Syntrophobotulus glycolicus DSM 8271: one gene and its partner. The protein of the gene in region 1 interacts with the protein of each later gene in a pairwise test. Links are inferred from orthologs where the notes say so. Each region holds a gene or a part of one and is shown in the gene's direction. Other genes may lie near its edges. The genes, in order: SGLY_RS11230 and def.

Region 1 (3,133 bases):
GTACCGGAGTTAATCCTAAATAGGACAATTCAAGAAAAAATGTCCAGGGATGCTGTCATCATTGATCTGGCGTCAATACCGGGGGGAACCGATTTCGAATATGCTCAGATGCTGGGCATTAAGGCCTTTCTCGCTCCCGGGCTTCCAGGTGTTGTCGCACCAAAAACAGCAGGATTGATTCTAGCCCAGGTGTATCCAAAAATCATCCTTGAATACGTAAGCAAGAATAATCGCGCAGCTTCTTCAGCCAAGTGTTCTGAAGGAGGTGAGGGGAATGCGGTTTAAGGGAATCAGTCTTGCTTACGCGTTAACGGGTTCGCATTGTACATTGGCTAAGGCAATCAAAGTGATTGAAGACCTTGTCAGAGAAGGAGCCGATATCACTCCGATATTGTCCAATGCCGTTGATCAGATGGATACAAGGTTTGGCAAAGCGGAGGAATGGAAACAGAAGCTCGAAACAGTGACGGGAAAGATACCCTTAAGGACGATCCAAGAGGTAGAGCCTATCGGCCCCCGGGAATTATTTGATTGTATGATCATTTCTCCTTGTACAGGGAATACTATTGCCAAATTAAGCTCCGGAATCACCGATTCCCCTGTTCTTATGGCGGCAAAAGCCCACCTGAGAAATCATAAACCTTTGGTGTTGGCGATTTCAACAAATGATGCCCTGGGGATAAATGCCAAAAACATTGGTTTACTATTGACGGCCAAAAATATTTATTTTGTCCCTTTTGGACAAGATGATTATCAAAATAAAGCCAATTCTCTGGTTGCTCACATGGAAATGATTCCGGATACAATTCTATTGGCTAAGCAAGGCAAGCAAATTCAGCCTGTCCTAGTTGAATATAAGAAGGAATAACATTTTAATCGGATAAAAATACAATATTGAATAACGGAATATGGTGTTCCTTAAACGTGGAGCACCATATTCCCCATAAATCAATAATGCAGGAGGATAAATCATGCCGAATATTGCAATTGTTGGAGCTACGGGGGCGGTAGGCCAGGAATTTCTGAAAATTCTTGCCGAACGCAAATTTCCTGTTGAGGAACTTCGTCTATTGGCGACCAAGAGATCAAGCGGAACAAAAATGACCTGGCAGGGAAAAGAATATGAAGTCCGGGAGACAACTCACGATAGTTTTAAAGGAATTGATATTGCCCTTTTTGCCGGAGGGTCCGCAAGTACAGAATTTGCTCCCTCAGCAGTAAAAAACGGAGCGGTGGTTATTGATAACAGCAGTGCTTACAGAATGGACCCTGAAGTCCCCTTGATTGTACCGGAAGTTAACCCTGAAGATGTAAAATGGCATAATGGAATTATTGCCAATCCCAATTGTTCAACCATTATTATGGTTGTGGCTTTAAAACCGATTAATGATCTGGCCGGGATTAAGCGTATCGTTGTTTCCACCTATCAGGCAGTTTCCGGTGCAGGCAAGGAAGGAATAGCGGAGCTGGAGGCTGAGGTGAAGGCCTGGAGCAAGGGAGAGTCACCTTATCAGCCGGAGGTTTTTCCTTATCAGATTGCCTTCAATCTTATTCCGAGGATCGACATTTTTCAGGATGACGATTATACTAAGGAAGAATGGAAAATGGTCAAGGAAACCCAAAAGATCTTCCATTCTGACGAGATCAAGGTTACGGCAACCTGTGTCAGAGTCCCCGTATTTAGGTCCCACAGTGAGTCAATTAATATTGAAACAGCAAAGAAGCTGACGATAGCTGAGGTCAAGGAGGCGCTTGCCAAGGCCCCCGGAGTGATTCTTCTGGATGAACCGTCGAAAGATACTTATCCAATGCCCTTGGAAACGGCGGACAGGGACGAAGTATTTGTCGGCCGGATCAGGGAAGACCAATCAATTGAAAACGGGATCAATATATGGGTTGCCGGCGATCAGATTAGAAAAGGCGCGGCAACAAACGCGGTACAAATTGCCGAATTGTTAGGATAAACGATTAGGAGGAGATTCTGTGAGTGTTCGGATTCTGGTTCAAAAGTTTGGGGGGACTTCGGTTGCATCTCCTGAGAGAAGGGCTCAGGTTGCGGCCAAAGTCTCGGAGGCAATCAGTCAGGGGTTTATGCCCGTTGTAGTCGTATCAGCTATTGGGAGAGCCGGGGATCCTTATGCAACAGATACCTTAATCAAACTGGCTTCAAACATCTATTCCGAAATGCCCAAGCGGGAAATGGACATGCTTATGAGCTGTGGAGAGATTATTTCCGGCACCGTGTTGGCAAGCACTCTCCAAAGTGCGGGCATTGATGCCGTATTAATGACAGGGGGGCAAGCCGGGATCATTACCAATGATCATTTTGGTAATGCCAGGATTATTAGGGTAGAGCCTGAAAAGATTTTTCAGCGGCTTAATCAGGGACAAGTGGTTGTTGTTTCCGGTTTTCAGGGTATGACTGAAGACGGACAGGTTACAACTCTGGGCCGGGGGGGCAGCGATACTTCAGCAGCGGCGATCGGAGTGGCTTTAAATGCCGAAGCCATAGATATTTATACAGATGTAGAAGGAATCATGACCGCTGACCCGAGAATAGTCGAAGATGCCAAAATACTGGATGTTGTGACGTATAATGATATTTGCCATTTGGCCCATCAGGGAGCTAAAGTGATCCACCCGCGGGCAGTAGAAATAGCCATGCAAAAAAACATACCCATGCGAATAAAATGTACATTTACCGATGCTCCGGGAACTTTGGTTACCAATATTCAGCCGGATGTCGTTGCCGGGGCGGATGCGATCGGGGACCGTATCATTACAGGGATCGCTCATACCCCCAATCTGACCCAGATCAGAGTCAATATTGCAGATCAGGAAAATAAAACCCAGACAGCTAAAAAGATTTTTAAGGGGATGGCCCTTGCAGATATCAATGTTGATTTTATCAGTGTACAGTCGGAAAGTATTCTCTACACGGTTAGGGATGAGGTTGCCAATAAAGCGGTAAGTATCCTGAAAAACTTAGGCTTTGAACCCGAATGTCTGGCCAGTTGTGCCAAAATTGCTTTGGTTGGCGGAGGAATAGCTGATGTTCCCGGGGTAATGGCCAGTGTTGTTGAGGCCTTATCCGAGCAGGGTATTGCTATTCTCCAATCAGCAGATTCACATA
Region 2 (3,239 bases), 110 kb from region 1 along the record:
GCTCCCCTGCCAAACCTGCGCTTAATCATTTTGGATGAAGAACATGATTCAGCATATAAACAAGATGAAAACCCAAAATATCATACTCGGGATGTGGCCCGGTACAGGATAGAACAAAGCGGCGGACTGGTGCTTTTGGGGAGCGCCACACCTTCCCTGGAAGCTTATGCCGCTGCTCATAGAGGGAAAATTGAGTTGCTTGCGTTGAGGGGAAGGTATAATCAGATGGAAATGCCCTTAGTGCGGACAGTGGATATGAAAGAGGAATTGGCGCAGGGAAATACAAGTATTTTTTCCAATTTGCTCATCCGGAAACTCCGGGAAAGAGTGGATAAAAAAGAACAAAGCATCCTCTTTTTGAACAGAAGAGGTTACGCAACGTTTGTATTTTGCCGGGAGTGCGGCAATGTGGCCCGCTGTCCGAACTGTGATGTTTCTCTTACTTATCACAGCCAAACAGGGGAACTGTGTTGTCATTATTGCAATTACCGGACAGAGGTTTACAGCAAATGTCCGGAATGCGGAAGCAAATTTATCCGATTTTTTGGCCAGGGCACTCAGAAAGTCGAAGAGGAAGCAGCGGTATTTCTGCCCGGAGTCCCGATTTTCAGGCTGGATGCCGATGCGACAGCGGCACCGCAAAAACATCGTGAGATCATCGAAGAATTTCGCAGGACTAAACCTGCGGTATTGGTAGGGACTCAGATGCTGGCCAAGGGATTGGATTTCCCCGATGTTACTCTTGTCGGGGTGATTGCGGCTGACCAAATACTCAATATGCCTGATTTCCGTTCCAGAGAAAGGGCCTTTCAGCTCCTGACTCAGGTTGCCGGCAGGGCAGGACGCAGAGAGAAACCAGGGGAGGTCGTGATCCAGACGTATTCTCCTGACGACCGTTCTATTCTCCATGCAGCCAGGCATGATTATCCCTCTTTTTTCTGGGAAGAGATTGCCTTCCGAAAAGAAAGGGCCTACCCTCCTTTTGCCCATATTTTGCGTATCCTGCTTTATCATGAGAAAGAAGACAAAGTTGCCCGGGCGGCCGGTGAACTTGCGGTATGCCTGAAAAATGAACAGGAAATGCTGAAAGCAGAGAGCTATCAGATCCTCGGTCCTGCTCCTTCAGTTTTGACAAAACTGAAAAATGAGTATCGTTGGCAGGTATCCATCAAAGGAAAAGATCCCGAGATTCTCAGAGAGATGGCCTATAAAGGGGTAAAAAAGTTTTTTGAGGCAGGTTTGAGCAGCGGGATCAAGATCAGTATAGATGTAAATCCGGTATCACCCTGATGGGGCAGGAACAGAGACAGTCTTGAATTGCTTAAGCACTCTATTCAAGGTATAATGAATAAACACAGACAACAGAAAGGAGTCATCTTTAATATGGCCGTCTATCAAATCGTGAAGATGGGTGAAGATATTCTTAGGGAGAAAGCTCAGGAAGTAAAAAAAATTACGCCGAATATCTTGAAACTGCTGGAAAACCTTACTGATACCCTTTACGCATCTCAAGGAGTAGGTTTGGCTGCGCCTCAGATTGGAATATCCAAACGGGTAGCAGTAGTGGATATCGGGGACGGTCTTTTTGAGCTGATCAATCCTGTGATTATTGAGAGATACGGTGAAGAAATAGATAAAGAGGGATGCCTCAGTATCCCGGGGATACAAGGGGAGGTAAAACGGTCGGCCAAGGTTGTTGTCCAATGCCAGGACAGAGAAGGGAATCTTGTTCAATATGCCGGAGAAGGTTTTTTGGCCCGGGCATTTCAACATGAAATCGATCACCTGGATGGGGTGCTTTTCGTCGATCTGGCCCCTGAAGTATATAAGGTTTAATTTTTCAAAAGGGATATATATTGCTCAATGTGATTCAGGCCTGGCCTGAGAAGTATGATTTGGATAACAGGAAGTGAAGGGATAGATGCGCATAGTTTTTATGGGTACTCCTGATTTTGCAGTGCCTACACTTGAAATTTTGCACCGGACCGGTTATGAAATAACGGGGGTTTTTACTCAGCCCGATAAACCGGCGGGCAGAGGAAATAAACTGAAAGCCGGGCCGGTGAAAGAAGCGGCAATGAAGCTGGGGCTGTCTGTATTTCAGCCTGTGCGGATTAAAGCACCGGAAGCTGTGGCTCTTTTGCGCGAGCTCCGCCCTGATTGTATTGTTGTCGTTGCCTTCGGGCAGATACTTTCGGCGGAGATTCTTCATATTCCGCCTTTCGGCTGTATTAATGTCCATGCTTCCCTTCTGCCCCAATACAGAGGAGCTGCTCCTATCCACCGGGCAGTATTGAACGGGGATAAGATGACCGGCATAACCACCATGTTTATGGATGAAGGCCTCGATACCGGTGATATTCTCTTACAGGCTGAGATTCCTATTGAGCAGAATGATTCGGTAGGTGTTGTCCATGATCAGTTAGCCCAGACAGGAGCTCAGTTACTGTTGGATACATTAAAGAAGATCAAGGAGAAAACCCTGCGGAGGACCCCGCAGTCTCAGGACTTTACATATGCCCCGATGCTGACAAAGGAAGACGAATATCTTGATTGGAAAGGCGAAGCCACTCAAATCCATAATCAGATCCGGGGGCTCAATCCCTGGCCCGGAGCCTGCACTTCTTTCCGCGGGGAAAAAGTCAAGATCTGGTCAAGCGAAATCGTGGGGGAATGGAGGCCGGAGCTGGCAGAGCAAACGGCGAAAGAAGAAGCACTGAAAGAAAACCGGGCAGAGGCAACCATTCCCGGTACGATCCTGGCCATGACCGCGAAGGGGTTTATTTGCAGCACAGGCAGAGGGTATATTGAGATTTTAGAGATACAGCCTGCCGGAAAAACCAGAATGAAAGCCCGGGACTTTATTAATGGCAGGAGGATCAGTCCAGGTGAATTCTTTGGGGAGTGATAGACCGTTGAGTAACGATCACAACGCACGGCGGACAGCTGTGCGTATTCTTACAAGGGCCGAAAAAGAAAAGGCTTATGTGAATCTCCTTCTGCAAAGACAGCTTCGAGAGCTGGGTGATTCCCGCGACCGGCAGCTGGCAGCCGCCCTGGTAAACGGTACGCTGAAAAACAGGCTTACTCTGGATTATGCTATCCGCAGGCATCTTAAGACGCCGATGTCTGCTTTGCCTCACATGGTCAGGGCGATTCTCCGGACCGGAGCATTTCAGCTTTTGTATATGGACCGGATCCCGGCCGCAGCGGCAGTCAATGAGGCGGTCAAGAGTGTC

What was found.
Region 2: the proteins of SGLY_RS11230 (region 1) and def interact in binary tests that used the Escherichia coli proteins (3 or more experiments, as listed by UniProt). The link is inferred for Syntrophobotulus glycolicus DSM 8271 from one-to-one orthologs.

What each region holds. Positions count from the first base shown.
Region 1 is NC_015172.1:2,274,186-2,277,318, reverse strand. The notes cover bases 163-2,967. They hold SGLY_RS11230 (aspartate-semialdehyde dehydrogenase), read left to right. Parts: upstream 163-971; coding sequence 972-1,964; downstream 1,965-2,967. Other genes in these bases: dapG (aspartate kinase), read left to right, coding at 1,984-2,967; SGLY_RS11235 (dipicolinate synthase subunit B), read left to right, coding at 275-868; dpsA (dipicolinate synthase subunit DpsA), read left to right, coding at 163-285. Also shown: more of dpsA, read left to right, coding at 1-162; more of dapG, read left to right, coding at 2,968-3,133.
Region 2 is NC_015172.1:2,380,090-2,383,328, reverse strand. The notes cover bases 199-3,109. They hold def (peptide deformylase), read left to right. Parts: upstream 199-1,383; coding sequence 1,384-1,836; downstream 1,837-3,109. Other genes in these bases: rsmB (16S rRNA (cytosine(967)-C(5))-methyltransferase RsmB), read left to right, coding at 2,868-3,109; fmt (methionyl-tRNA formyltransferase), read left to right, coding at 1,922-2,908; priA (replication restart helicase PriA), read left to right, coding at 199-1,290. In the rest of the region: more of priA, read left to right, coding at 1-198; more of rsmB, read left to right, coding at 3,110-3,239. UniProt on the Escherichia coli protein: Removes the formyl group from the N-terminal Met of newly synthesized proteins. Requires at least a dipeptide for an efficient rate of reaction. N-terminal L-methionine is a prerequisite for activity but the enzyme has broad specificity at other positions.